2 regions of the Ruicaihuangia ninglii genome follow, and region 1 is predicted to be linked to the other one. Evidence: riboswitches for the same ligand, from Rfam matches in the RefSeq annotation. Region 1 holds a riboswitch; the other holds the start of a gene.
What was found. Region 1 has a riboswitch for glycine ahead of GO591_RS13555 (L-serine ammonia-lyase). Riboswitches for the same ligand answer to the same signal wherever they lie in the genome.
Positions count from the first base shown of each region.

Region 2: linked by a shared signal. The riboswitch ahead of gcvT (glycine cleavage system aminomethyltransferase GcvT) and the one ahead of GO591_RS13555 (L-serine ammonia-lyase) in region 1 are both predicted to bind glycine.

Region 1 covers NZ_CP046619.1:2,761,828-2,776,611, forward strand. The annotation lists gene GO591_RS13500 (aspartate/glutamate racemase family protein) at 1-440, opposite strand, end outside; gene GO591_RS13505 (Gfo/Idh/MocA family protein) at 437-1,510, opposite strand; gene GO591_RS13510 (DUF6282 family protein) at 1,507-2,301, opposite strand; gene GO591_RS13515 (carbohydrate ABC transporter permease) at 2,301-3,194, opposite strand; gene GO591_RS13520 (carbohydrate ABC transporter permease) at 3,191-4,195, opposite strand; gene GO591_RS13525 (purple acid phosphatase family protein) at 4,164-5,426, opposite strand; gene GO591_RS13530 (glycoside hydrolase family 5 protein) at 5,453-6,520, opposite strand; gene GO591_RS13535 (ABC transporter substrate-binding protein) at 6,565-7,869, opposite strand; gene GO591_RS13540 (NAD-dependent succinate-semialdehyde dehydrogenase) at 8,090-9,511, opposite strand; gene GO591_RS13545 (PucR family transcriptional regulator) at 9,461-10,006, shown strand; gene GO591_RS13550 (NAD-dependent succinate-semialdehyde dehydrogenase) at 10,044-11,408, opposite strand; partial or broken gene GO591_RS13555 (L-serine ammonia-lyase) at 11,486-12,866, opposite strand; glycine riboswitch at 13,014-13,101, opposite strand; gene GO591_RS13560 (DUF2255 family protein) at 13,204-13,584, opposite strand; gene GO591_RS13565 (AI-2E family transporter) at 13,866-14,784, opposite strand, start outside.
Region 2 covers NZ_CP046619.1:2,125,904-2,140,687, reverse strand. The annotation lists gene GO591_RS10345 (cold shock and DUF1294 domain-containing protein) at 1-50, opposite strand, end outside; gene GO591_RS10340 (hypothetical protein) at 181-1,017, shown strand; gene GO591_RS10335 (hypothetical protein) at 1,168-1,326, shown strand; gene GO591_RS10330 (ABC transporter permease) at 1,537-2,352, shown strand; gene GO591_RS10325 (ABC transporter permease) at 2,349-3,137, shown strand; gene GO591_RS10320 (ABC transporter ATP-binding protein) at 3,141-4,022, shown strand; gene GO591_RS10315 (ABC transporter substrate-binding protein) at 4,372-5,343, shown strand; glycine riboswitch at 5,510-5,599, shown strand; gene gcvT (glycine cleavage system aminomethyltransferase GcvT) at 5,744-6,865, shown strand; gene gcvH (glycine cleavage system protein GcvH) at 6,869-7,249, shown strand; gene gcvP (aminomethyl-transferring glycine dehydrogenase) at 7,246-10,170, shown strand; gene GO591_RS10295 (CPBP family intramembrane glutamic endopeptidase) at 10,231-11,025, opposite strand; gene GO591_RS15975 (thiol-disulfide oxidoreductase DCC family protein) at 11,022-11,426, opposite strand; gene GO591_RS10290 (peptide ABC transporter substrate-binding protein) at 11,641-13,257, shown strand; gene GO591_RS10285 (ABC transporter permease) at 13,364-14,293, shown strand; gene GO591_RS10280 (ABC transporter permease) at 14,283-14,784, shown strand, end outside.

The sequences.
Region 1 (14,784 bases):
GATGCCGGGTCGCCCTGGCAGCGCACCCAGTCGATTCGGGCAGCCTGGGCGAGACCGGTTCGCTTGAGGTGGTACTCGACCGCCGGCCGCGCGGCGTCGGCGCTGTACACGATGGTGAGGTGGGTGACCTCCGCTTCGGCGAGGGCATCGAACATGAGTTCGTCCGGTCCGGTGACCGGAACGCCAACGACCTGCCTGATCTCCTCGACCGTCTCCGGGAAGCTGGAGCAGGTCAGCCAGATGGCGTCGACCCCGCCGGAGGACAGTGTCAGCGCCATGTCCTTGAGCCGGGCACCCGAGTCCACACCCTGCGCGAGGTCGGGCAGCAGCCGGTCATCCAGCAAGGCCCACGGGGCTGCCGCCGGCAGGTCATCGCGGAGGTGTTGTTTGGCCAGCGCGAGCGCGCTGTCCGCGGCGTTGATGATGCCGATCCTGGTCATTGTTCCTCCCACCCGTGACGGGCCGCGAAATCTGCGATCCGCACGGTCTCGTCGCTTGTCATTGAGTCGTACGCCGCGAAGACGACGGCAAGCGTGCCGAGCGCGTCGTTGATCGTGGATTCCAGCGGGACTAGGCCGCTGCGCGCGTCGATAAAGTGCTGGAAGGCCGTGGCATAGCTCTGCTCGTAGGCGCGGGGCTCGGCCGGATAGGTCTCCACCTGGCGACCACCTGGCGCATCACGCACGACCGTCAGGGTGCCGTTCTGGTCGATCGTCGCCGTTCCCTCGGTGCCTTCGATGCGAACGTGCTCGCTGAGCACCGGTGCGGATTCGATCGAGTGCGACGCGTAGCTGCGGTCGATCACGGCGGTGGCCCGGTCGTAGCCGAGCATCAGCGTGACCACGTCTTCCCCGGCAATCCCTGGCGCGATCGAGTGGCCGCGTGCGTGCACGGTGGTCGGCGTTCCGAGCACGCTGCGGAGGGCGTCGATCTGGTGGATCGCGGACTCCAGCAGCAGGAAGCGGTCAAGCTCGGCGAAGTACGGCTGGCGGGCCAGGCTGAACGGGACATCCGGGTGCGCGGACGAGCGGATCGTCCCGGCGAACCGGGCGGACGAGGAAACGTGGAAGATGGTGCCGAGTCCGCCGCCGTCGACGAGGTCCTTGAGCTGGCGGTACCAGGACCGGTACCGCCAGTTGTCGTTCACCATGACGAGGGATGTCGCTTCCCGCGCGCGGCGGGCCACCGCGACGGCCCCGTCGAAGTCGGCGCAGAGCGGCTTCTGGCAGATGGCGTCCAGGTGTCGGTCGAACGCGTGCTGCAACAGGTCGGCGTGCGTCGACGGCGGGGTCGCGATGTCCAGCACGTCGACGGCTACGTTCTCGAGCGCCTCATCGATCGTGGCGAACGCGGATCCGACACCGAACTCGCGGGCCCGGGACGTGGCACGGTCCCGGTCGGGATCGATCACGGCGACGACCTGCGTTCCCGGCAGGTCTGCCCAGGCACCCAGGTGGTATTGGCTGACGTGGCCGGCACCGACGAGCGCTATCCGGGTTGGCTCAGTCATTCGCCATCACCCCACCCGAGCAGCGCGGCGGCGTTCAGCTCAGCGACAGTCGCCAGGTCATCATCCGAGATGCCCGCGGCGGTCAGGTCGCCGAGGAACTGCATGTATCCGTCTGCCGGGTCAACCGAATCCGGCTGGCCGAGGTCGCTGCCGAGCACGTTCCGCTCGGTGCCGACCGCGCGCATCTGCGCGACCAGTCCCGCCAGATCGAGCGGAGTGTTCCGGCTGCGCGGCACCACACGCTCCAAGTACGCCCCGTGCCTGGCCAGTTCCGTCTGCTCCTCGACGGTCATGCCGACCTCGAAATGATCCGGATGCGTCACCACTCGGCGTTGCACGCCGATCCGCTCGGCGGCCTGGAAGACATCCATCGTCACGGCCGGGGGGAGATGCCCGCTGCAGAGGACCAGGTCGTATTGCGCGCAGAGTTCCAGGATCGGCCAAACCTGTGCGAGGAACCCATCGGAGCCGTCCCGCGTGGTGGAGTCGAGAATCGACGCCGCATCCTGGGTCGGCAGCCAGACCAGGCGACCGCCGCTCTTCGCGGCCGCTTCGACAGCCGCCGGGTTCAGCCCGCCGACACCTGAGTTCAGGGCGACGCCGCCCGCGACCCGCACCCGGTCCTGAGCGGAGTCGAGGATCGCCGCGCCCACCGAGGTGGGCAGCTGGTGGCTCTTGTAGACCACTCCTCGGGCGCCGACGCGGGCGTAATCCTCGATCACTCGAGCGCCGTCGTACTTGCGCGGCCGGTCATCCGGCGCGAAATGCAGGTGGAAATCGATCGGGCGCACTATCCCTTCAGCGCCCCTCCGGAAAGACCCGCCGCCATGTACTTCTGGACGAACAGGAACAGCACGAAGGCGGGAATCAGGGTCATCACGCACGCGGCCATGAACGGTCCCATGAAATCGATGACCCCACCGGCGCTGAGGAAGGACCGCAGTCCGACCTGCAGCATGGTCACTTCGCCCTTGAACAGGATGGCGCTGGCCCAGATGAAGTCGTTCCAGATCTGCAGGAAGACCATGCAGGACACTGCCACCAGCCCGGTGCGGGAGACCGGCAGGAACACCCGGAAGAACGACCCGATCCGCGAGCATCCGTCCATGTACGCCGCCTCTTCCAACTCGACCGGGCAACTGGTCTGGAAGTACCCGTGCAGCACGAGTGCGGCGAACGGGGTGGCGAATCCGGTGTACGTGAGGATCATGCCGATGTACGTGTTGATCAGGCCGAAGTCCTCGAGCATGAAGTACACGGGCAGCAGCCGGGTGATCTCCGGCAGCAGCTGGTTCAGCACCAGAATCGCCAGCACGACTCCGACGATTCGCAGCTTCGAGCGGGCGGTGATGTACGCCGCCATGCTCGAGATGAGCGTGGTCAGCACCGCCGCCGAGATCCCGACCAGAAGCGAGTTCCCCAGTTGCTGCAGGAACGGCATCATGGCGAGCGCGTCGCGGAAGTTGTCGATGGTCGGCGACATCGGCAGCCAGATCGGCGGCGCCGAGGTGATCTCGGATGCCGGCTGGAACGCGCTCTTCAACATCCAGAAGAACGGCAGCAGCAGGTAGATCGCCAGCCCGATCGAGATGACGGCGCCGATGACCGAGCTGAACACCCGGATCGGGTCGACGCGCTTCTTGTGCTTGACCGCGCGTGGTGCGGTTGCGGATGCGGTTGTCACGAGTTGTTCTCCCGGTTCCGGCGGTCGATGACCATGTAGACCGCGCCGATGATCCCGCTGATGACGAGGATGATCGTGCTTGCCGCCGCGGCGATGCCGTACTGCCCGTCGACGAACGCCCCTTCGTAGGAGTACACCGCAAGCACGTTGGTGAGGTTCGCCGGCCCGCCACCGGTCATCAGGTACACCAGTTCGAAGTGCCCAACGGTACCGATGAGGAGCAAAGCGGTGAGGATGAGCAGCGTCGGACGAAGCATCGGCAGGGTGATGTTGAAGAAGGTCTGCCGACGGTTCGCGCCATCCATCTTCGAGGCGTCGTAGACAGCGCTGTCGATGGACTGCAGGCCGGCGAGGATCAGTGTGACTGCGAGCGGCAGGCCGCCCCAGATTCGGGCGACCGCGATAGAGAGCAGCGGCACACTGAACGGACCCCAGGTGGCCGTCTCGCCCAGGAAGCGGATCGGGGCGTCGACCCAGCCGAGCTCCATGAGGATCTGGTTGATCGGGCTCTGTCCAGGCGAGAACATCCACAGCCAGATGGCTGAGGCGACGATTCCGGGCACGAACCAGGGCATCAGCGCCACGCCGCGCAGCAGCCCGGTGCCGAACACCTTCCGGTTCAATGCCGGGGCAACGGCGAGACCGAGCACGATGATCGCGACCGTCACGACGACACCGAACGTTGCGGTGTTCAGTGCGGTCTGAAGGAACTCCGGCTCCGTGAGGATCTTGGCGTAGTTGTCGAACCAGACGAACGGGGTGCCGGCGAAGTTGACCCGGAAGATGTCGTAGTCGAGGAAGCTCAGCCGGATGGTGTCGAACATCGGGTAGAGCCCGAAGACCGCGACCATCAGCAGTGCTGGCAGGACCATGAAGAGGTCGAACAGGTGCCGGGAACGGCGACCGCCGCGCGTGCGAGGGGCGCGCCGTCGTCCTGCGGTCGGGGTGTCGACCTTAGCCGTCGGCTTGTCAGGCGCGAGCTGAAGTGAACCGGAGCTCATCGAGGACCACCTCCTCCTCGGACGGGTCAGCGGGGACGCCCGCGACGCGGATGGTGAGGCTGCCGTCTTCGGCGAACTCGAGCTGCGCCCAGCAGTGGTGGGTGCGGCTGCGCACCGCCGTCCACTCGGGCGCCGTCTCGTGGGCGAAGGTCGAGAACGACTTGTTGATGTTGCTCATCTTGCCGCCGGGGCTCACCTTGACCCAGACGGTTCCCTCGCCGGGTTCGTAGTCGGTGAGGGCGAGCGAGGTCGGCGTGTTCGTCGCGGGGACGTCGCGCAGCGGGAAGGTGCGCTCGTACGCCTGGTCGTGGGTGGTCATCGCCACCCGGATGCCGAGTTTCTCGAAGACCGGGCCGAGCTGGGCACGCAGTTCCAGGTTGGACGGGTGGTTCGTGCCGTCGGCGAAGGGGGCGACGTGCATGTACGGGATGACCCACTCGAAACCACGACGCTGCGCGTCCTCGATGTCGGCGATCATCCAGTCGATGCGTTCCTGGGGGATCTCCCCCCACATCTCCCACGCGTTCAGTGCAACGAAGTGCACGTGCCCCACGTCGAAGGAGTAGCAGTGCAGGCCCTCAGGGCCTGCGGGAACTGCGAACCGGTCCAGCCAGGGTTCGATCTTCTCCTGAAGGACGTACATGAACTCGTGGTTTCCCCAAGTGGGCTGCACCGGGGCGACCGAGAAGGCGGGTTCCATCTGGTTGAAGAAGTAGTCGATCGCGTCTTCGAGGTACTCAAAGCGGCGGTCGGTGTCGAAGTAAGCGAAGTCACCGCCCTCGAGGGTGAGCAACGGCCGGTACTTCGCGATGCCGTCGATCACGCGCGCGGTGCCGTTGGTCAGCCCGTCGCGGCGACCAAGCAGTCCGGTGTCGGCGACGAAGGCGGCGTTGAAGGCGAAGCGTTCCAGCGCAGGAGCGGCGGTGGCGAACTCGCGCGGCTCGGTCCAGTCGTCCGCAGCGATCTCAACCGCGTACTCGTAGCGCTCCTGCGGCCGGAGGCCGAGGAACGCGGCCTCACGCACGGCGCCGGTTTCGACGGTGGCTCGCACAGTCGTGTCGACGTTGTTCCAGTCGGCGGTTCCCGCTTCGCGGATGCGAGCACGGAGTGCCGAGGAGACATCCGGGGTCTTCCACACCACGTTCATGGTCGTCGCGGTGTCCCCTACCCAGGAGAGGTGAACCTCATTTCGGCCGGGGAAGTCGTCGCGGAAGTCTGTCCTGCTCGTCACTCGAGTCTCCTTCGTCTCGTCGCTGGTCATGCTCGTCCTCTCACCGCTCCGGTCATCCGCCCCAGTTCATAGAAGAAGGAGCGCTTGCGTGGGGTCGTGAGACCCCACTGGACGGGCGGGCACTGATACCCGTCGTTGTAGTCGTTGGCATCGCCCGGATCGAAGAACCCCCATGAGGCGTAGTTCTCGGTCGCGGCGAGGAAGTTGTTGGTGGGCTTGAAGAAGTCGAAGTGATTGTCTTCGTTGAAGACGATCGGCTTGGCACCGCCCGTCTGGTTCGCCTTCATCCGCACGTCGCGCACCATCTCGGCGATGATGCCCGGGTCGTCGAGTCCATTGGCGTGCAGCAGCACGAAGTCCATGGCTGCAACGAGTTCCTCCGACGGCAGGTAGTCGTCGGGGAGCGCCCCGTAGCTTGCGGACACCGGCCGGTCGGTCAGTTCGCGCACCCGGGCGATCAGCTCAGGGAGCCGCGCCGGCATCAGGATGTCGTGGTTGTAGCGAGGGATGTTGCATTCGTTCGCGACCTCGATGATGACGTTGGTCACGTCGTTCTCATCGAGCCAGCGGATGACGTTCTCGACTGCTCGGATGACGGCGGCCTCGTCGGCGAGACGCTGGTCCTGGCCGAAGTAGAACAGGCCGAGGATCACCACCATGCCGTTCCGGTCCGCGGCATCCAGCACCCGCTTCAGCCGCGCCATCCACTCCGGCTTCAGCGAGCCGTCTGCCTCGTAGGCGGACACCAGCCAGGGCTGCTGCTTCGGCACGACACCGTCGATGCCACGGCCGCGACCCCGGACCGGGTTACCGCACTGCAGGTTGAGAGTCATGCCGAGCAGGCCGAAGGCCCGCCAGGTCGGCAGTTGGGCAAGGAACTCGGTCAGGTTCCGTTCCGCGTCCCATTCCCCGGTGTCGGGGTAGGCCCACTTCGATCGGGTGTCCGGGTTCTCGTCGTCGAAAATGGCTTGCACCATTCGCGAGTTGAAGAGAAGCCCTTCGATGACCTTGTCCTCGTACGCTTGGCCACGGTAGGTGGGTTCCCCGTTGATGAGGAACTTCTCTCCCGCGATCGAGACTGTTGTCTTGCCCAACTGCCCGCCCTTTCGGCTGGTGTTACTTAGCTATCCCGCCCGACCTACTGCTTTGCGCGGTCGAGGATTTCCTGCATCTTCTTTTCTGCGGTGGCGATCGCCGTGTCGGCGTTCTCACCAGAGATCAGAACGGCCGAGAAGAGGTCCCACAGCACGCCGCCGGGCTTCTCTTCACGGATGATCGGCCAGAACGGTGACGGGTACTGCGAGGTGTGGGCGTCCTCAGCGAGGATCTCGGTGAACACCGACTGGTAGTCCTCAGAGGTCCAGAAGTCGGACGCCATGACTGCCTTGTTGGTGCTCATCCAGCCGCTGACCTCGGAGATCGTCTGCATGTTCTCGTCGTTCGAAAGGAACGCGATGAACTCGACGGCCTCGTCGGGGTGCTCGGTACCGTGCAGCACGCCCCAGTAGCCGGAGCCTGTGTACGACGCGGAGTTCTCCGGGCCGGCGGGGATCCGCGCAGCGGCCCACTTGCCCTCGAGTTCCGGGTTGTCACGGATCAGCGACTGGAACGATGTCGAGCCTGCGGCGCCGATCATGGCGACTCGGCCCGCCTTGAAGTCGACCATCGGGTCGTAGTTCGGGTCCATGAAGTCCGGCGGAACCGAACCGTCATCGACGAGCGACTTCATGTAGTCGAGTGCCTTGCGCATCTCCGGGGTGTCAAGCGTGGCGGTGGTGCCGTCCTCGGACATGTACTCCTCGCCCGCCTGCCAGAGCGCAGGGACCAGGCCCTGCACAACCTCGGCGCTGCTGAAGGTGTAGCCGTACTGGCCATCCTTCGTGAGCGCCTTGGCGACCTTGCGAACCTCTTCCCAGGTCGACGGCGGCTCGCTGAAGCCGGCCGCTTCGAGCAGGTCGGTGCGGTAGAGCATCGCACGCGGGTCGGTGCGCCACGGGATGCCGTAGAACTCGCCGTTCCACTGGGCGTCAACCAGGAGCGGTTCGGCGAAGCGCTCTTCCAGGTCGGGCCAGTACTCGTCCTTGTAGTCGGTGATCGCCATCGGGCCGACCTTGCCGCCGCCGAGGGCCGCGTTGCTGTGCAGCTGGGTCATGTCACCGACGTCGGGGGCATCCGCACCCTGGGCGACGAGCATCCACCGGTCACGGGACTGTGCGAAGTCGATGAACTCGACCTCGACCGCGGTGCCGGTCTGCTCTTCGAAGTCCGCAGCGATTCCCTCGATGGCAGTGCGCCATTCGGCGGGGTCGCCGTAGATCTGGGTCCAGAACTCGAGCTTGACGTCCTCGCCGTTGCTCGATTGGTCACCAGCTGACGAGCAGCCTGCCAGTGCCAGAAGACCTGCGGCCGCGATTGCTGCCGTGATCCTGATTGATTTCACCATTGACCTCAATTCAGTTGAATGAATGTGTGTGGAGCCTCTGGTATGACAGGATGACAGCCAGACCGCAACAAGTCAACACCTTGCTTTACGGAATGTATTGCGAGTTGCCTGCGGGCTTGGCGCGCTCGTCTGGTCAGCGGACAGGAACTGATCACAAAAAGGGGCCCGCGCCGTGCTGGCGCGGGTCCCTCCTGTGATTTCCGCTGGTGACGCGGTATGTCTAGGACGGGTTCGGGATCAGGGTGTACTTCGTCTCGAGGTACTCGTGGATTCCCTCGGTGCCGCCTTCGCGCCCAACGCCCGACTGCTTGACACCGCCGAACGGTGCCGCCGCGTTGGAGACCACGCCGATGTTCAGGCCCATCATCCCGGTGTCGATCGCCTCGATCATGCGCTGGCCGCGCTGGAAGTCCTGCGTGAACACGTAGCCGACCAGTCCGTACTCGGAGTCGTTCGCGATGCGCACTGCCTCGTCCTCGTCCGAGAACCGGATGATGGCGACGACCGGGGCGAAGATCTCCTCGGCCTTGATCGCCATCCCGTCCGTCACCTGGTCGAGCACGGTCGGTTCGAAGAAGCTCCCGTCGCCCTCGATCGCGGAGCCACCGGCGAGCAGGACCGCTCCCTTGGCCACGGCGTCGTCAACCAGTCGTTGGGTGTTCGCCACCGCCTTGTGATCGATCAGCGGGCCGATGTTCACGCCGTCGTCGATGCCGCGTCCCACCTTCATCGAGCGAACGCGCTCCGCAAGGCGGGCCGCGAACTCGTCGGCGATGCCCTCCTGCACGATGAACCGGTTGGCCGCGGTGCAGGCCTGTCCGATGTTGCGGAACTTCGCGGCCAGCGCGCCCTCGACCGCCGCGTCGAGATCGGCGTCGTCGAAGACGACGAACGGGGCGTTGCCGCCCAGCTCCATGGACGTGCGTAGCACGTTCGGTGCCGCCTGCTTCAGCAGGGCGACGCCTACCGGCGTGGAGCCGGTGAAGCTGACCTTGCGAAGCCGCGGGTCGCTGAGGAGCGCCTCGGACAGCTTGCCGGTGGAGGTCGTCGTGATCACGTTCACGACGCCCTTCGGCAGGCCGGCTTCCTTGAGGAGTGCGACGAGGGCGAGGGTCGTCAGCGGCGTGAGGGTCGCCGGCTTGATGACCACGGTGCAGCCGGCCGCCAACGCCGGACCCAGCTTGCGCGTCGCCATCGCGAGGGGAAAGTTCCACGGCGTGATCAGGTAGCACGGGCCCACCGGGCGTTGTGTGACGATCATGGTCCCGGTGCCTTCCGGGTTCGTGCCGTAGCGGCCCTGGATCCGCACCGCTTCCTCGGCGAACCAGCGCAGGAATTCGCCACCGTAGGCGACCTCGCCGCGCGCTTCGGACAGCGGCTTGCCCATCTCTAGGGTCATCAGCAACGCGAACTGCTCCTTGCGCTCCTGCAGCAGGTCGAACGCACGGCGCAGGATCTCGCCGCGCACTCGGGCGGGAGTGCGTGCCCAGTCCGCCTGGGCTGCGGCCGCGGCATCCAGTGCTCGGATACCGTCGGCGACCGAAGCATCCGCCACTGTCGCGATCCGACGTCCGGTGGACGGATCGAGCACGTGGAAGTGCGATCTGCGGCCCGCCCCGACAGTGTGTTCTACGCCGAGCAGGGTGACGACTTCGTGCTCTGTATGGGTCGCGCCGGCGGAGATCTCGCAGCCGAACTCGCGGAACGATTCAGCCTGTCGGTCGGCGTCTCAGAGGCCGCAGAGTGGGATCAGCTGCCGACCGCTCTCGCGCAGGCGCGGCAGGCACGGGATCGCGCCGAGGAATCGGGTGCGGGCGTCGCGTCGTTCGATGCCATCGCGCGCGAGGGAGTCGTTGCGTATCTGGCTGGCACGGATGCCACCGCCATCGCCGGCGCGATGCTGGCCCCGCTCGATGCCCACGATGCAACGAACGGCACCGAACTGCGTCACACCTTGCGGGTTTGGCTCGCGCACGATGGCCGGTTCGACCCCGCAGCCGAGGAGCTGGGGGTGCACCGGCACACCGTGCGCAACCGAGTCGCCTTGATTGAACGGTTGCTCGAACGCGATCTGCGCTCGTTCGCGGTTCGCGCCGACCTGTGGGTGGCGCTCCTCGCGACGGACACCGGTGATTGAGGAGCGCCGCGAGCGAAGCGAGTGACGCGTCTCGAAATCACCCGATCCGGATCAGCTTCTTGTTGACGAACTCGTCGGCGCCGAAGCGGCCAAGCTCACGACCCGAGCCCGACCGTTTGATGCCACCGAAGGGCAGTTCCGCGCCGTCGGCGAGCACGACATTGACGAACACCATGCCGGCCTCGATCTGGTCGGCGACCCGCATGGCCTGGTCCTTGTCGGTCGTGTAGACGTACGAGCCGAGGCCGAAAGGCGTGTCGTTGGCGATCCGCACGGCGTCAGCCTCGTCCTTCGCACGGAACACCTGTGCGACCGGGCCGAAGAACTCTTCCCGCGAGGCCGGGTTCTCCGGGGTGACGTCGGTCAGCACGGTCGTCTCGAAGAACGCGCCGTCGCGACCGCCGCCATGCACCAGGGTGGCGCCATGCTCGACCGCACGCTTGACCTGCTCGGCCAGATTGTCGGCGGCGCGGAGCGAGGAAAGCGGGCCGAGCGCAGAGTCCGCCGAGGTCGGATCGGTCGCCTCGATTTCGGCGAGCTTGGCGGTGAACTTCTCCAGGAACGACTCGTACAGCTCGTCCGCGACCACGAAACGCTTGGCGGCGTTGCAGGACTGCCCGTTGTTGTCGAGGCGCGCGTCCACGGCGTGCTGCACCGCCGTGTCGAGGTCATCGGTGGAGAGCAGGATGAATGGGTCGGACCCGCCGAGCTCGAGCACGACCTTCTTCAGGTGGCGTCCCGCGACCTGGGCAACCTGTGCGCCGGCCCGCTCGGAGCCGGTGAGCGAGACCCCGTGAACCCGCGGGTCGGCGATGACCGTCTCGATCTGATCGTGCGACGCATAGATGTTGACATAGGCACCCTCTGGGAAGCCCGCGTCGCGGAAGATCTGCTCGATGGCCGCGGATGATTCGGGGCACTGCTCGGCGTGCTTCAGCAGGATGGTGTTGCCGATGATCAGGTTTGGCCCGGCGAAGCGAGCGACCTGATAGTAGGGGAAGTTCCACGGCATGATGCCGAGCAGCGGTCCCAGAGCGGAGCGGCGAACGAGCGCCGACCCTTCACCATCCAGAAGCTGGATCGGCTCATCCTCGAGGAACTTGGCCGCATTGTCGGCGTAGTACTCGTAGATCGCCGCAGCGAAGTCCACCTCGCTGAGGGCCTGCTCGATGGGCTTTCCCATCTCGCGGACGATAATCTCGCCCAACTGCTGGCGGCGTTCCACGTGAAGTTCGGCCACGCGGCGGATCAGGGCGGCACGTTCCTGGACGTCAGTCGATCTGGACCATTCGCGGAAGGCCTTGTCCGCGGATGCGATCGCCTTTTCCAGATCGGCCTCGCTGATCGTCTCGAACGTCTTGACGATCTCTCCGGTGGCAGGGTTTGTCACGGCGTAGCTCACTGCGATCCTCTTCTCCGTTGAATGGATACGTGTACCCGTAAGGATAGGAGCAACACGCTGAGTTCGGGTGGGCCCGACTAGCACTCAACGACGTTGACGGCGAGGCCGCCCATCGCGGTCTCCTTGTACTTGGCGCTCATGTCGCGGCCGGTCTCGCGCATCGTGATGATCACTTCGTCGAGCGAGACGCGGTGCTCGCCATCTCCCCACATCGCCATTTTCGCGGCGTTGACGGCCTTCGCTGCGCCGATCGCGTTGCGTTCGATGCACGGAACCTGAACCAGACCGCCGATCGGGTCGCAGGTGAGCCCGAGGTTGTGCTCCATCGCGATCTCGGCGGCGTTCTCGACCTGCTGCGGCGTTCCGCCAAGCACCTCGGCCAGTCCGGCGGCAGCCATCGACGACGCCGAACCGACCTCGCCCTGGCAGCCGACCTCGGCGCCGGAGATCGACGCCTGCGTCTTGTAGAGCACACCGACCGCGGCCGCGGCGAGGAAGAACCGGACGACGGCGTCCTCCTTCTCCTCCTCCGAGCCATTGGCGACCGCCGGGACGAAGTTCAGCACGTAGTGCAGCACCGCCGGAATGATCCCGGCAGCCCCATTGGTCGGTGCCGTGACGACGCGACCGCCGGAGGCGTTCTCTTCGTTCACGGCGAGCGCGATGAAGTTCACCCACTCCTGCCAGAAGGCGGGGTTGTTCTCGGCGCCCTCGGCTTGCAGCCGGCGATACCAGTCGGGGGCGCGCCGGCGCACCTGCAGTCCACCCGGCAGCAGTCCCTCGCGGGACAGGCTGCTGGTGACGCAATCCGCCATCACGTCGCGGATGCGAAGGATTCCGGCGCGGACCTCGTCGGCGCTTCGGGTAGCGAGCTCATTGCGAAGCATCACTCCGCTGAAGGCGAGGTCGTGCTCGGCGCAGTGCCGGAGGAGCTCTGCCGCAGTGCCGAACGGCAGGGGCTCCGTGACATCCGCCTCCTGCATCGCCTCGGAATCGCCGTCGCGCACGATGAATCCGCCACCCACCGAGTAATAGGTGGGCCGAGTCGATGGTGCCGCCGTGATCGTCGCGCACCTCGAACCGCATGGCGTTGCTGTGCCGCTTGAGCACAGTCAGGGGGTGCAGAACAATGTCCGACTCGCGGAATGGCAACTCGCGGGTGCCGGCGATGCGCACGGTGCCGTCTGCCGTGATCCGCGCCAGGTGCTCGTCGACCTCGGTCGGCAGGATCTCGTCGGGCCGGTTGCCTTCGAGGCCGAGCAGCACAGCTGGGAAGGTGCCGTGCCCGCGCCCGGTGGCGGCGAGCGAACCGTACAGATCCACTCGGAGTTCGTGCACGTCGAGCGCCCGGGTTCCGAGCGCTGCGACGAACTCGGCGGCGGCGCGCATCGGCCCGACGGTGTGCGAACTCGAGGGTCCGATGCCGACCTTGAACAGGTCGAAGACGCTGATGGCCATCTGGGAACTCCTTGGTCGGATGCTCGGTGCGGGCGCACCGAACGTGACAATGGGTTCCTCCCGCTCTGTCTCGAACCTGAGAGTTTCCGCGGATGTCGATCCGCTTGCACCGTCGGTGGACGCCTGAGCGCCGCTTTTCAGAGTTGCCTCGCCTCTGCGGTCCTGGGGCCTGAGAGATTCCCGGGAGGGGTTGCTCCTACGGCACCTGCTGGGCAGGTTCTCCCGCAGTGGGTCGTCGACGTGTTCGGTTGTGGAGCTCAGCTAATCATGAATGCCCGGATGCCGACACCTGCCACTTGCCATCCCTCGTAGTTGATGGCGACGGTTGCTCCGACGCCTACGCGTCTCGCGGGACCAGGCGAATGGTCAGCGGTGCAGCGTCCGGACCGGTGACGGTTCCGACGATCCGTGGACCGTAGCGGTCGTATTTGGCGTGGTAGGCCGCGTCGACCGCGGCGTAAGAGGCGGCATCCGCCTCGGCGAAGTGGACATCGCGCTCGATCCCACCCGCGCGGATGCGGCCAGCGCCGCTGGCCTTGGCGCGCACGTACCAGGGATTGTCCGGACCGTACGCCGAGCGCACGTAGAGGTCGTCGCCGGCACGAACCACCCACATCGTGATGTACGGGCGCAGAGTCCCGTCCGGTCGCACGGAGGCTAGCTTCAACTTCTCGGCGCTGCCCACCTTGCTCAACTCGTCGGCGGTCCATTCAGCCATCTCGGCCCCTCTTCCGTCACTTCTGCGCCCCCGAGCACACTATGCCGAACACCAGTAGAACGCTTCGGTGTACCCCGAATCAGCAGGACTCCCCCCGAAAGTGGGGATGGGGAGGCCCGCCGATGTACCCCTATGCTTGCCGAGTTCGCCTCACTCCCAAGGTCCCCCAAACCCTTGAGCGGTGTCGGGTTGCGAACCGGTAAGTCAGCTTCGCCCCGCGTCCGCAGCGACATTCGGGTTGTCCGCCGACGCGGGGCGGAGCTACCACCCGTCTGCCCGGGTTACTGCTCTGGGGCGGGTGCGGCCTTGTCTGGGGCGGGTGCGGCCTTGTCTGGGGCGGCATTCACCTTGTCTGCTTTGCGCGCCTTGCGCTGGGCTTTTGCCAGGGCATCGAACTGGGCCATGGCCACTTTTGTCTCATCGTGCTCGCCGAGTATCGGCCGGATCCAGGTCATCGCCGGGTTGGAGTCCACGAGGACCAAACGAACGAGGAGCGTCAATGGGATCGCCAGGATCGCCCCGATCGGTCCGAGGAGGACGGCCCAGAACAGCACGGAGAAGAAGGTGATCGTCTGGCTCAGGCTCACGGCCCGGCCGATGATCCGGGGCTGAATCACCGATTGGATGACTCCGTTGATGACGCCATAGACGACGATGACGGCGGTCACGGTCTGCCACCCGCCGACGAGAGCCCCGAAGATGATCGGCGGGACAAGGGCGATGAAGTACCCGATGTTCGGGATGAAGGAGCAGACGAACGCGAGCAGACCCCAGATGAACGCGCCGGGGACTCCGATGATGAGCAGCGCGATCCAATCGGCGATGCCCTGCGCCGCGCCCAGCCCGGCAGTCGCCACCATGTACCGCCGCACGTTCGAGCCGTAGGTGGCCAGGGCGGCTGCGACGAGCGGCCGTGCGGGGTACAGCTGCCTGAGCAGGGTCGGGACGAATGCGGCATCCATGCCCATCAGCAGCAGCATCGTGAAGACGATGACGAGTAGTGAGACCCAGCCGGTGAGCCCGCCGATCAGGTCACCGACGAATCCGACCAGCGCCGCCGGATCAAAACTCGCGAACATGTCGTGGATCTGGTCGGTGACGATGCCGGTCGAGGCCAGTGCCGCCGCGACATCCTGCCCGAACGCCGCGATCTCGTCGCTGAACTGCTCCAGCAAGTCCCCGAACTGGCCGAAGGCGACC
Region 2 (14,784 bases), 640 kb from region 1:
TCGTTCCACGACGCGAGCGTGCCCTCGACTCGCGTTGTGCCCGACTGCATGTGCCGATGCTAAATCACCGATCACTGCACGGCGTTCTCGGCCACTGTTCCCGAACTGTTTGTCCGGCCCCGATGCGGGGCGGGCTCTGCAGCTGTTACCTTGTCGGCATACGTCATGTTTGGGGGAAACGTGAAGACTTGGGGAACCTTACGATCGGCGACGATTGCGCTGGCGGTCATCGCCTCAGCCGGGCTGGTCGCAGCGCCCGCCGCCGCGGCCACTGACCAGGAAGTGGCGTCGTGGATCACGGCATCCACGCTGGAAAAGCTCGATGTCACCACCCCGGATGCCGAGCTCGCGGCCGCCCTGGACGCAGCCATCGCCGAGGCGCTCGCTGCCGGGATCATCGCACCCCAGGTGGAGCAGCTCGCCGAGGACGCAGTCGGCGATCCCGAGTCGGAGCTCGACGCTGAGATCGACGAGGCACTCGACAACGAGCTAGAAGAGCAGACACGCGGCTGGGACGAAGTCTCGGCGCAGTGGCATGAGACCTTCGATGCGATCCATGCTGAGTTCGCCGAATGCCGTGAAGCGGCGGAGGGCGGCGCTGATCTGTGCGCGCACCAGTTCCGCTATGACATGCGGGTGAACCACGTGCAGGCCTGGCAGGCTCGCCACGCCGCCAAGCTGGGGGATGTCTCCGCGCTGCCGGCGGAGGAGCAGGAGGCCGCTCTTGCCAAGCTCGAGCGACAGGGTGCACACGCCGCAGCGCAACTCGAACGCGCCCGCACGCAGCTCGAGAAGAAGACCGGAATGCCCGTCGAGGAGGAGCAACCCGATGAGACTTCGGCGCCCGTCGAGGAAGCTCCCGCAGCCGAGAGCACGGGGCAGAACGCCCCGGAGACCGACCAGCGGGGCAACAAGGCCCAGAAGACGGACCACCGCGGCAACGGCAATGGCAACGGCAACGGCAATAACGGCAATAAGGGTGGCAACGGTCACGGGAACGGCAAGTCCGACCGATGAGTTCGCCGCGGCACGGTGCCGCACTGATTGCTGTGCTGCTTGCTGCTTCGATCAGCCTGACCGCGTGCGCCCCCGTGCAACCGGAACAGCGGCGGGCGGATGCCACGGCCCAGCTCGCCGAGCGGGTGAGCGACACGGTGAGCGCCGAGGGTGCTGCTGGCCGCTGTGCTGCTTTCGACAGCCGACATCGAGTCGGCCGTCGCCGAAGGACTGGTCACTCCTGACGAGGTTGATGAGGCTCGACGCGCGATCGAAGACGACTCGCTCGACGCGTGGCGCGCGCTCGCAGAACGGACAGCCGGGGACTAGTCCGGCTGGCCCCAAAGACGAGCCTCCCGCCGTTGTCCACGGAGTCGTGGCGGCGCGTCGAACCTGACCGACTGGGAACCAATTTATTAACACTATTGAATAGAGTCGTATATTCCAGTAGCGTCCGTCTGAGGCGTGAAGGCCTCAGTTGCCGCTTGCGGCCCCCACCGAGTCCAGTCGGTGTGCTTCTAAACCAATGACGGAGGATGCATGGCCAACGCAACATTGGGGGTGCCCTCACGGGTCTGGCGTAATCCAGTGCGGCGTTTGGGGCCGGGATTGGCTGGGCTGCTCGGGTTAGTTGCTCTCATCGAGATCCTGCCCAGGGTCGGACTGGTTGACCCGCGATTCCTGCCGCCGTTCAGCGAGATACTCGCGGCGTTGGTCGGTCAAGCCGGAAGCATAGAGTTCTGGCTGGCACTCGGGGACACGATGCGCGGCTGGGCAACAGGACTCGCCATCGCCGTTGTGTTAGGTGTCGTTCTTGGCATCCTGATCGGCAGCAATCAGGTCATGCGCGCCGCCACCGCCACAACCATCGAGTTCCTTCGACCGATACCGTCGGTGGCGCTCATTCCGCTTGCAGTCTTGCTGTTCGGACCGGACATGCGTTCCACACTGTTGCTGGTCGTGTATGCCAGCTTCTGGCAGATGCTCGTGCAAGTTCTCTACGGGGCGCAAGATGTGGATCCCGTAGCGCGGGAGACTGCGCGCTCCTACCGCTTGTCCCGGTGGACTCAGGTTCGCACCGTGACGTGGCCAACAGCTCTGCCATATGTGATGACCGGCCTCCGATTGGCGGCATCGGTGGCCCTGATCCTCGAGGTCACGGGCGAACTCATCATTGGCTCTCCCGGGCTTGGACGTTCGATTGCCGTTGCCCAGAGTTCCGGCGCGGTGTCGATCATGTACGCGCTTGTGATGGTGACTGGCCTGATCGGGGTCGTAGTCAATCTCGGGGCAAGGGCATGTGAACTCCGCGTACTGCGGTGGCATCCCTCGATTCGTGCGGAGGCGGCCCGATGAAGCGACGACGACTCGAAGGGGCCAGGAAAGCCCTCACGTTCCTGGGGCTGCCGGTCCTCCTGGTCGGACTGTGGTGGTTCGCGTCCGCAGGCAGTCAGAACTTCTTCTGGCCGCCGTTGCGCACGATTGTCGAGGTGTTCCCGGAGACCTGGCTCGAGGGCCGAATCCTTGCTGATGTACTCCCCAGCCTCGGCCGGCTAGCCGTGGGATACCTGTTGGCGCTGGTGGTGGGCGTGGTACTCGGAGTCGTGATCGGCGTCTTCCGCACCATTAGGCGAGTGTTGGAACCGGTGCTCGAGTTCTTCCGCGCGCTCCCGCCACCCGCGCTCATTCCCGTCATCATGCTGTTTGCGGGGATTGGCGACGAAATGAAGGTGGTCGTCATTGTCACCGGATGTGTCTGGCCGATCCTGCTTAACACGATCGAGGGGGTGCGTGGCCTCGACGATGTCCTCTTGGACACTGCACAGGTTTACCGCCTGCGTAGCTCCACACGCGTCCGGCACCTGATTCTGCGGGGCGCGAGCCCGCGCATTGTCGCTGGCGCCCGGCAGGCGCTGTCTGTCGGAATCATCCTGATGGTGATCAGTGAGATGTTCGCGGCCAGCAATGGCATCGGCTTCAGCATTGTTCAGTTCCAGCGCGGTTTCGCCATTCCTCAGATGTGGAGCGGCATCATCCTGCTCGGCGTCTGTGGTGTGTTGCTGGCGCTGGTTTTCCGTCTCGTCGAGGCCCGGGTGCTGACTTGGTACACCGGGATGCGCCGTCTGCAGCGAAAGGGCTGACTCATGGTCACTGCGACCCACAATCAATCAGCGATCCTTGAGGTTCGAGCACTCAAGAAGGTCTACGAGACCAAGGACCGCATGGTCGAGGCCGTCCGCGACCTGACCTTTGCTATCAATCCCGGTGAGTTGGTCTGCATAGTGGGGCCATCGGGGGCTGGCAAGACGACGCTGCTGAAGTGCATCGCTGGCCTGATGGATGTGACATCCGGCGAGGTGCTGCTCGAGGGTAAGCGCGTAGTCGGATCTCCGCAGGGCATGGCGGTGGTGTTCCAGGAATACGGTCGCAGCCTGTTTCCGTGGATGACCGTGTGGCAGAACGTGGAGCTTCCGCTCAAGGACAAGGGCGTGCCGAAAACCGAACGCCGACGCCTGGTGACAGAAGCTCTTGAAGCCGTTGGCCTCGACGATGTGCACTCGGCGCATCCATGGCAGCTCTCCGGAGGGATGCAGCAACGTGTTGCCATTGCTCGGGCAGTGGCCTACGAGCCTCAGGTGCTGATCATGGATGAGCCCTTCGCTGCCGTGGACGCTCAAACTCGCGCCGACCTCGAAGACCTCGTGCGTGCCCTGTGGCATCGACTAGGCGTCACCGTCTTGTTCGTCACCCACGACATTGACGAGGCGGTGTACCTGGGGCAGCGGGTCCTCGTGCTATCCAGTTCCCCGACGGTGATCATGGAGGACGTCGTCATTGACCTGCCGGACCAGCGAGACCAGATCCATACTCGCTCAGAACAGCGGTTCGGCGAGCTGCGCACACACATCCATGAGCTCATTCAGCAGGCCAAACGAGGACACCGTCCGGCGGCCGCCGGGGAACATGCTGAGCCCGCAGGTGAGTATCCGTCTCACGAAGCGGTCGTCACCAAACAGGCCCTATGAATTCCGGACCCTCGTCACAGAGGGGTTCCAGTTCCGGATCGCTGAATGCCCGGGACTATTCGTGCGAGCGGTGAGCCCCTCCACGCTCACCGCGAGCGCGTTGTCGCGCCGGTTTCAGCTGCATCTCGAGGCACGATGCTTTGCGGAAGTTATCCGGAAATCCGCTTATAAAGCTATTGAATATACTCGATGGCTCCAGTAGCGTCCTCACCAAGGTGTCCTTGGTCGCAGGCCAGATGCCCCGTCACCACGGTGGCCGCCAGATCCTTGTTGCACAGCACGTCCCGTTTGCAGACCACGTATTCATTGCACCAGCCGGACCCGCCGGCGATCACGACAGGAGCCCCGCATGAGTAAAAGATCGGGCATGTTCGCCCTAGCCGCCACCGTCACACTCGCGCTCAGTGCGTGCGCTGGAGGTGACACGACGACCGGCGACCAGCCAGCGAGTGAGGTCGGAGAAGTTCGCACAGTTACCGTTGCTATGGCGCCGATCGCCACGGCGGGCGCAATCCACGCCGGCGTGGAGCAGGGCTTCTTTGAGAAGCGTGGGATTGAACTGAAGTTCGAGACGGGCACCGGCGGTGCCGCGTTGGTCCCTGGCGTGATGTCCGGACACATTCAGTTTGCGACCGCCACGCCCGTAACGCTGCTGCAGGCACGTGACCAGGGACTCGACATCCGAGCCGTCGCCGGCTGGACGTCCGCCTTGGAGGAAGGGTCCAATGTCAACGTTGTGCGGGCCTTGGACCCAGCCATCAAATCAGCCGAAGATCTCGAGGGAAAGCGAGTCGCCATCAACACCCTGAACGGGATGGGTGACCTCACTATCCGCGCAGCGGTGCGTGCTCACAATGGGGATCCGGACGCAGTACAGTTCGTGGAGCTGCCCTTCCCGGACATGCAGGCTGCGCTCGAGGCAGGGAATGTCGACGCTGCATGGGTGCCCGAGCCCTTTGGCACGATTCTGGAGGGCGCGGGAGCGCACGTCGTTACCTACCCCTCTGACGACTCGGTGCCGGGTCACCCATCACAACTGTTCTTCACCTCAGGTGAGCTGGCCGACTCGGACCCCGAACTGGTCAAGGACATGGCCGAAGCACTCAAAGAATCCACGGCGTTCGCAAACGAGAATCCGGACGCAGTGCGCGAAGGGGCTAAGAAGGTTGTCAAACTGGATGACGCCCTTCTCGCGAAGATTGTGCTCGAACAGTTCAATACCGAGATCCCGGTGGAACGATTGACACAACTCGGTGACCTGATGTTCGAGGACGGAATGCTTCAAAAGCCGGCCGATATCAAGGGCCTTGTCAGGGAGTGAGCTGACTCGATAGCGCAGTGCCCGGCCGCTTCGGCGACCGGGCACTTTCGCGCGCGCGCCGCAGCTCCAGGATTCCCATACGGACACGGTAGCCGCGGTAGCCCGGGTCCCGAGGACGTGCCTCCGGTTGGGATATGCTGGGCCCACAATCACATATCGGGCCACGCAACGCGATGCGGGAGAGTCCCCACAGCCGGGACACCGAAGGAGCAAGCCTCCCCGCCAATCTCTCAGGTAGTCGTACCGCATCGTTCTGGCCACTCTGAAAAGAGTCGAGCGAAATCCGCAGGGAGTTTCGTGACGCTCGCCCACGGTGAAAGTCGCCACCCGCGACGAAACTCTCAGGCCCATGACAGAGGGGGAGTTCCCACGCGAATTGCGCGATCCATTGGAGAACTCCGTGACCGAGACTGACACCGCCCGTCATGGCCCGCTGCATGACATCCATGTGGCCGCCGGCGCAGCCTTCACCGACTTCGGTGGCTGGCAGATGCCCGTCCGCTACAGCTCTGACCTTGCCGAGCATCACGCGGTGCGCACCGCCGCCGGCATCTTCGACATCTCGCACATGGGCGAGATCGTCGTGCTCGGCGCTGAGGCAGGCGCCGCCCTCGACTATGCGCTCGCCGGCCGCCTATCGACGATCGAGGAAGGCCAGGCGAAGTACAGCCTGCTGCTCACCGAGGACGGCGGCATCCTCGACGACCTCGTCGTCTACCGCACCGGGGCGGACCGCTTCCTCGTCGTCGCAAACGCCGGCAATCGCGACGCCGTCGCCGAGGAGCTCATCGACCGGGCGAAGGACTTCGACTGTGAGGTCTACGACGAGAGCGACGACATGGCGCTCATCGCCGTGCAGGGGCCCAAAACGCGCGAGATCCTGACCCAGCTCACCCCGCAGCTCGAGGAGGTCGACCTCGCCTCACTCAAGTACTACCGCTGCGCCGCCGCCCGCTGGAACGGCCACGAACTGCTCATCGCCCGCACCGGTTACACCGGCGAGGACGGCTTCGAGCTGTATATCGCTCCGGATGCCGCCGCCGCACTGTGGACCGCGATCATCGAGACCGGCCAGGGGTCGGGGCTCGTGCCTGCGGGTCTCGCCGCGCGCGACACGCTGCGGCTCGAGGCGGGCATGCCGCTGTACGGGCACGAGCTGGGCCGTGACATCCTGCCCGTCCAGGCCGGACTCGGCCGGGTCGTGCACATCAACAAGGAGGGCGACTTCGTCGGCCGCGCTGCCGTCGAGGCCGGGCCGCCCGAGGGTGCCCGCGTGCTGGTCGGCCTGGTCGCCGAAGGCCGTCGCGCCGGTCGCGCCGGCTACCCCATCGTCACCGAGTCCGGCGAGGTCGTCGGCGAGATCACCTCCGGTGCGCTTTCGCCCACGCTCGGACATCCGATCGCCATGGCCTACGTCGACCCCGAGCACGCCGCCCCCGACACCCACCTCGCCATCGATGTGCGCGGCAGCCGCATCCCCGCAACCGTCACCGCTGTTCCCTTCTACTCTCGAAAGGCCTGAGCCATGCCCGATCTGAACGCACTCAAGTACACCGCCGACCACGAATGGCTCGAGATCGATGGCGATGTCGTCACCGTCGGCATTACCGACTACGCGGCCGACCAGCTCGGTGACCTGGTCTTCGTCGACCTTCCCCAGGTCGGCGCGAGCGTGCAGCCCGGCGCGGTGGTCAGCGAGGTCGAGTCGACGAAGTCTGTCGGCGAGGTGTCCACGCCGATCGCCGGCGAGGTCATCGAGCGCAACGACGCCATCATCGAGAACCCCGAACTGGTGAACGCGGACGCGTTCGCCGGCTGGCTGTTCAAGCTGCGGATCGACCCCGCCGCGCTCGACGCCACCTCCCTGCTCAGCCGGGACGAGTACACGGAGCAGATCGGCCAGTGACCCTCGACTTCGCAGACCGCCACATCGGAACGGATGCCGCCGCGCAGCGGCACATGCTCGACACGCTCGGCTACGCCACCGTCGAGGATCTCGTAGGCGCAGCCGTGCCGCCGTCGATTCGCATCGGCGAGGCCAAGGCATCGAGCATCCCAGCGCCCGCCACCGAGCGCGAGGCTCTCGCCGAACTGCGCACCCTTGCCGGATACAACAAGGCGCGTCGATCGATGATCGGCCTCGGCTACCACGGCACCATCACCCCGGCCGTGATCAAGCGCAACGTGCTCGAGAACCCCAGCTGGTACACCGCATACACGCCCTACCAGCCGGAGATCTCGCAGGGCCGGCTTGAGGCGCTGATCAACTTCCAGACCATGGTCGCCGACCTGACCGGGCTGGCCACCGCGAACTCATCGATGCTCGACGAGGGCACCGCAGTCGTCGAAGGGATGCTGCTCGCCCGCCGCGCCTCGAAGTCCCAGTCGAACGTCTTCGTGATCGACGCCGACGCGCTGCCACAGACCAAGGCGCTGCTGTACAGCCGCGCCGAGGCGGTCGGCATCGAGCTGGTGGAACTCCCGCTGGCCGAGCTTGCCGAGACCGCCCAGCTCCCCGAGTCCTTTGGCGCGTTCATCCAGTACCCCGGCGCATCCGGGCGGGTCCGGGACCCGGCATCCGTCATCGCCGCCGTCAAGGAGCAGGGCGGAGTCGTCGTCGTCGCCGCCGACCTGCTGGCCCTCACGCTGCTGAAGAGCCCGGGCGAGCTCGGCGCGGATGTCGCCGTCGGCACCACCCAGCGATTCGGCGTGCCGATGGGCTTCGGCGGTCCGCACGCCGGCTACATGGCGGTGCGCGACGGACTCGAACGGCAGCTGCCCGGTCGGCTGGTCGGCGTCTCCAAGGACGCCGACGGGCACTCCGCCTACCGGCTCAGCCTTCAGGTGCGCGAGCAGCACATCCGCCGCGAGAAGGCGACCTCGAACATCTGCACCGCGCAGGTGCTGCTGGCCGTGATGGCGTCGATGTACGCGGTCTACCACGGCCCGCAGGGCCTGCGGCGGATCGCCGAGCGCGTGCACGAGCGCACCGTGTCCTTCGCCCTTCGGTTGAAGGATGCCGGCTTCGAGCTGGCGAGCGAGAGCTACTTCGACACGCTGCGGGTCAGCGTTCCCGGCCGTGCGGCCGAACTGGTCGCCGACGCGCACAGCCGCGACATCCTGCTGCACCAGGTCGACGGCGACACCGTTTCGATCAGCTTCGACGAGGCCAGCCTCGACACGATGCCCGGCACCGACCTCGACCAGGACCTCTCGGCCGTGTTCGGCATCCAGGCCGGGTTCGCCTACGCGCCCGACCCCGCCCTGCCGGCCGACCTGCTGCGGACGAGTGAGTACCTGACGCATCCGGTGTTCAACACCCACAGGTCCGAGACCGGCATGATGCGCTACCTGAAGTACCTGGCCGACAAGGACTACGCGCTGGACCGCGGGATGATCCCGCTCGGCTCCTGCACCATGAAGCTGAACTCGGCCACCGAGATGGAAGCCATCACCTGGCCCGAGTTCGCCGACATCCACCCGTTCGCGCCCGCGGAGGATGTGCAGGGCTACCTGGTCATGATCAGCCACCTCGAGAGCTGGCTGGCCGAGGTCACCGGCTATGACACCGTGTCGCTGCAGCCGAACGCCGGCAGCCAGGGTGAACTCGCCGGGCTGCTTGCGATCCGCGGCTACCACCGCTCGCGCGGCGACGTGCACCGCACGGCGTGCCTCATTCCGACCAGCGCGCACGGCACCAACGCCGCCAGCGCGGTGCTCGCCGGCATGAAGGTCGTCCCGGTCGCCACCGACGACTTCGGCAACGTCGACCTCACCGACCTGCACGCCAAGATCGACGCCCACCGCGACGACCTGGCCGCGCTGATGGTCACCTACCCGTCCACGCATGGCGTGTACGAGCACGAGATCACCGCGATCACGGATGCCGTGCACGAAGCCGGCGGACAGGTCTACGTCGACGGCGCCAACCTCAACGCGTTGCTCGGCTACGCCCGGTTCGGCGACTTCGGCGGGGATGTCTCGCACCTCAACCTGCACAAGACGTTCTGCATCCCGCACGGCGGCGGCGGACCCGGCGTCGGACCGGTGGCGGCGAAGGCTCACCTCGCGCCGTTCCTGCCCGGGCATCCGATGGCGCAGTCCGCCAGGCATCCCGCGTTCGACGTCGCCACCGGCGCGCAGGGCGAGTACGTGCACGGCGGCGGACCGGTGTCGGCGGCGCCGTATGGCAGCCCGTCGATCCTGCCGATCACCTGGGCGTACGTGCGCATGATGGGGCTCGAAGGGCTCAAGGCGGCGACCGGAGCGGCCGTGCTGTCGGCGAACTACATCGCCGCCAAGCTCGATGATCACTATCCGGTGCTGTACTCGGGTGACAACGGCCTCGTTGCTCACGAGTGCATCATCGACTTGCGTCCGCTCAAGCAGCAGACAGGCATCTCGAACGACGATGTCGCCAAGCGGCTGATCGACTACGGCTTCCACGCGCCGACGATGTCGTTCCCCGTGCCGGGCACGCTCATGATCGAGCCCACCGAGAGCGAAGACCTCGGCGAGATAGAACGGTTCATCGACGCGATGATCGCGATCAAGGCTGAAGCGGATGCCGTCGCCGCGGGTCGCTGGCCGGCGGATGACAACCCGCTGGTGAACGCCCCGCACTCGGCGCTGTCCGTGGTCGAGGGGGAGTGGACGCATTCCTACTCCCGCGAGGAGGCGGTCTACCCGGCGGCGAGCACGCTCACCGGTGCCGATCGGATGCGCTCGGTGACCGGGAAATACTGGCCGCCGGTGCGCCGGATCGACCAGGCCTGGGGCGACCGCAACCTGGTCTGCGCCTGCCCCCCGATCGAGGCCTTCGCATAACCTGACCGCTGGTCGAGCCTGCCGAGACCCCGAAAGGATCTCGGCAGGCTCGATCAGCGACTAGGTGGGCAGCCCGAACAGGTCGGGGAAGGTCGCGGCAGCCCACGGATAGCCGATGAAGATCGCGGCATCCAGCAGCACATGCGCGATGACGAACGGGAGCAGCCGCCCGGTGCGCTGGTACAGCCAGCCGAAGAGCAGCCCCATCAGCACGTTTCCGATGAATGGGCCGAACCCCTGGTACAGGTGGTAGGTGCCGCGCAGCAGTGCGCTGGACACGACGATCTGCCAACTTGACCAGCCCAGGTCACGGAGCCGGGCGAACAGGTACCCGATGGCGATCACCTCTTCGGTGACACCTGCTCGCACGGCGGCGAGGAACAACACCGGCACCGTCCACCAATAGGTGTCGAGGGCGGTGGGCACCACCGTGGTGGTCAGCCCGAGCGCCTTGCCGCCCAGGTACAGGGCGAGACCGGGAATGCCGATCGCCAGGGCCAGGCCGACTCCCCAGCCGAGATCGCGTCGCGGCCGGGTCAGGTCGACACCGAGCCGACCCAGTCGGGGTGGCGCCGCCTGCCAGAGCAGGAAGACCACCAGCGCGACCGGCACCAGGTCGAAGCAGACGGCGAGCAGCTGGTAGATGAGGTCGAATATCTCGCGGTCGCTGAGCGGTTGGTTGAGTGTCGCGGTCTGGTCCGAGAGCGGCACATCGCGGGTCAGCCGGTACGCGATCGCCACGATGGAATACACCGCGGATGCCCCGAGCGAGAGCAGCAGCACGATGACGATCTCGACGCTGAGCCGTCGACGGGATCCAGTGTCGGTCAGCGGCAGTCCGGTGCTCCTGGTCACTTCGGGGCCGGCATCTGGCAGGCAGGCGTGCCGCCGGGTAGACGGTGACGGTACTTGGCGACGTAGTGGTAGCCGACCGCGGCCGCCCACGAATAGGGAGGAGTAGCCAGAAGCCACCCGAGCAACCGGAGCCCGAGCCGGGGTTGAGCGCGCAGGAGCGCAGAGACGGCGAGATGCCCGGCGAACTGACGGTGATCGGTGACGAACCAGACGTACCGGGTGACCTCGTCGTGCGACAGCCCGAGTGCATCGAGATCCGCCCACTGCCACGGCACCGACTCGGGAAAGGCGGGCAGCCAGTCGGCGAGGCGGTTCACCCATGTCGTGCAGAACGCGCAGTCGCCATCGAAAACCAGGAGGGTCGCACGGGGGACAGGTTCCGGCTGATCGGCGTCGGACATGACTCGATGGTACGCGGGCGCCCAGCCTCTGCTGGATAGGCACCCGCTCAGAGTGCCGGCATATATATCACTTATAAAACGGCATTTGGTCTCTGGTCTATAACGTTTCGGTCTCTACCTTGGCGGGTGTTGCCCCCAGTTCTAGGGTCATACTCATAAACCGTGGCACCGACGCTACGACTCGTCGTGCTGCACACCCTGCACGGGAGGAAAAGTGAAAAGAATACGCAAGGCCGGCGGCGTGATCTCGCTGCTGGCGGCGGGAGCGCTCGTCCTGACCGGATGCGCAGCCGAAGACGAAGGCGGATCGGCAGACGATGCCGACACGTCCGCGGTCATCACCACAAACAGCAGCGAGCCGCAGAACCCTCTGATCCCGACCAACACCAATGAGGTCGGTGGCGGTAAGATTCTCGACTCCATTTTCGCCGGGCTGGTCTATTACGACGCCGAGGGGACGACGCACAACGACGTGGCCGAGTCCATCGAGACCGAGGATTCTCAGACCTACACCGTCACCATTCGAGAGGGACTCGAGTTCACCAATGGTGAGCCTGTTAATTCTGACTCCTTCATCGACGCCTGGAACTACGGGGCTCTACTGTCGAACAACCATCTCTCCAGCTTCTTCTTCGAACCCATCGAGGGATTCAGCTTCGATGTCGACAGCGAGCTCACTGGTCTGGAGAAGGTCAGCGACACCGAGTTCACCATCACGCTGACGCAGCCGCTGTCGGACTTCCCGCTTCGGCTCGGCTACTCCGCCTTCTACCCACTGCCGGCGTCGGCTTTCGACGACATTGAGGCATTCGGCCAGAACCCAGTGGGTAACGGCCCATACATGCTCGATGGTGAAGATGCGTGGAAGCACGATGAGCGGATCGACCTGGTTGTCAACGAAGGGTATGACGGTCCACGGGAGCCGAAGAACGGCGGACTGTCGTTCATCTTCTACGCGTCGCAGGATGCTTCGTACGCTGATCTGCAAGCCGGGAACGTCGACGTTGTCGACGAAATCCCGGAAGCCGCGCTCTCGACGTACGAGTCTGATCTGGGCGACCGCTGGGTGAACCAGCCCGCGGCGATCTTCCAGTCGTTCACCATTCCGGAGCGACTGCCGCACTGGAGTGGCGAAGAAGGTCAACTTCGCCGTCAGGCCCTGTCAATGGCCATCAACCGGGAGGAGATCACCGACGTGATCTTCGAGGGAACCCGCACGCCTGCCTCCGATTTCACCTCTCCGGTGATCGACGGCTGGTCTGATTCGCTCGAGAACGCCGACGTCCTCGAGTTCAACGAGGAAGAGGCGCAGAGGCTGTGGGCCGAGGCCGATGCCATCGCCCCGTGGGATGGCACATTCAAGATCGCCTACAACGCCGACGGAGGCCACCAAGGATGGGTTGACGCTGTGTGCAACAGCATCAAGAACGTCCTGGGAATCGACGCAGCCGGCGACCCGTACCCCACCTTCGCCGAGTCGCGCACGTTGATCTCCGACCGCACCATCCAGACGGCGTTCCGCTCGGGATGGCAGGCCGACTATCCGAGCCTGTACAACTTCCTCGGACCGCTGTACGCAACGAATGGCAGCGGAAATGACGGCGACTACTCGAACCCTGAGGTTGACGCCTTGCTCGACGAGGGTTCCCAGTCGACCGACATCGAGGAAGCGAACGGGCTCTTCCAGCAGGCACAAGAGATCCTTCTCGAGGACCTGCCGGCCATCCCGCTCTGGTACTCGAATGTGAACGGCGGATGGGCCGAGGGCGTGAGCAACGTGTCCTTCGGTTGGAACTCGGTTCCGCTCTACCACGAAATCACCAAGGAGTAACGCTCAAACCGCGCGAGGGCGGCGGCTCGTACAGCCGCCGCTCTCTCGTCCGCAACTTGCAATCACAGCACTGACAGCACCACAGCACTGACAGAGGGTGTAATCGATGGCCCGGTACATCGTGTGGCGAATATTGCAGGCAATCCCCGTGCTGATCGGCACGACGTTCCTGATCTATTTCATGGTCTTCGCTATGCCGGGCGACCCTCTGCTCGCTCTGTTCGGTGACCGGGCGCCCAACCCGGCGCTGCTTGAACAATTGCGTGAGCAGTACCACTTGAACGAGCCGTTCATCGTGCAGTACTGGTACTACCTGACCGGAATCCTCACGGGTGACTTCGGGACGTCGTTCTCGGGCGAGCCGACGTCAGAGATCCTCGCGCGAACCTTCCCGGTGACCATCAGGCTCGCCATCCTCGCCCTGCTCTTCCAGACAGTCGCGGGTCTTTTGGTCGGCCTGATCTCGGGGATCCGCAAGGGCAAGCTGTTCGACTCGTCCGCCCTGGTGGTAAGCCTCATCCTGATCTCGCTGCCGATCTTCGTGATCGCGTTCGTCTTCCAGTACGTGTTCGCGATCCAGCTGGGCTGGGCTCGCGCCACGGTGGGGCAGGGCGCACCCATTCAGGATCTGATCCTGCCCGCGCTCGTGCTCGCGACGGCGAGCTTCGCCCAGATCGTCAGATTGACGAGGTCATCGGTCATCGAGACCGGGGGCCTGGACTTCGTGAGAACCGCGTACGCCAAGGGCCTCTCGCGAAGACGGATCATTCCGGTCCACATCCTGCGCAACTCGCTGATCCCCGTCACCACCTTCATCGCCACGGATTTCGGTGTGCTTCTGGTTGGTGCGACCGTTACCGAGGGCATCTTCAATGTGCCGGGAGTCGGCCGCACGCTGTACCAGGCCATCATCCGCGGAGAGGGACCAACCGTTGTCACGTTCGTGACGGTCATGGTGCTCATCTATCTCGTCGTCAACATCCTGGTTGACCTCCTCTACGCCGTGCTCGATCCGAGGATCCGCTATGTCAAGTGACCGCCCCATCACGCTGAGCCCACAGCACTACGTCGCTCCCCTGGAGGAGACTCCGCTGGTCGCCATCGACAGGGTTCGAGTTGCCGAGAGGACCAGCAACCTCTGGATCGATGCATGGCGCGATCTGCGACGACGGCCCATGTTCTGGATCTCGAGTGCCCTGATCGTCCTGATAACCGTCGTTGCCCTGTTCCCGACCCTGTTCACTGATGTGCCGCCGAACAACGACTGCCAGCTCTCGAACAGCAACGGTGGGCCGACCGAAGGACACCCGCTCGGATTCACCAAACAGGGGTGCGATGTGTACTCGAGGATCCTGCACGGTGCGGGAACCTCGCTATCGGTCGGCATCATCGTGATCGTCCTGACCACGGTGCTCGGCATCGTCTTCGGCGCGCTCGCAGGGTTCTACGGCGGCTGGATCGACTCCGTGCTGTCGCGCGTCGGCGACATCTTCTTCTCAATTCCCTACATCCTCGCGGCGGTCGTCG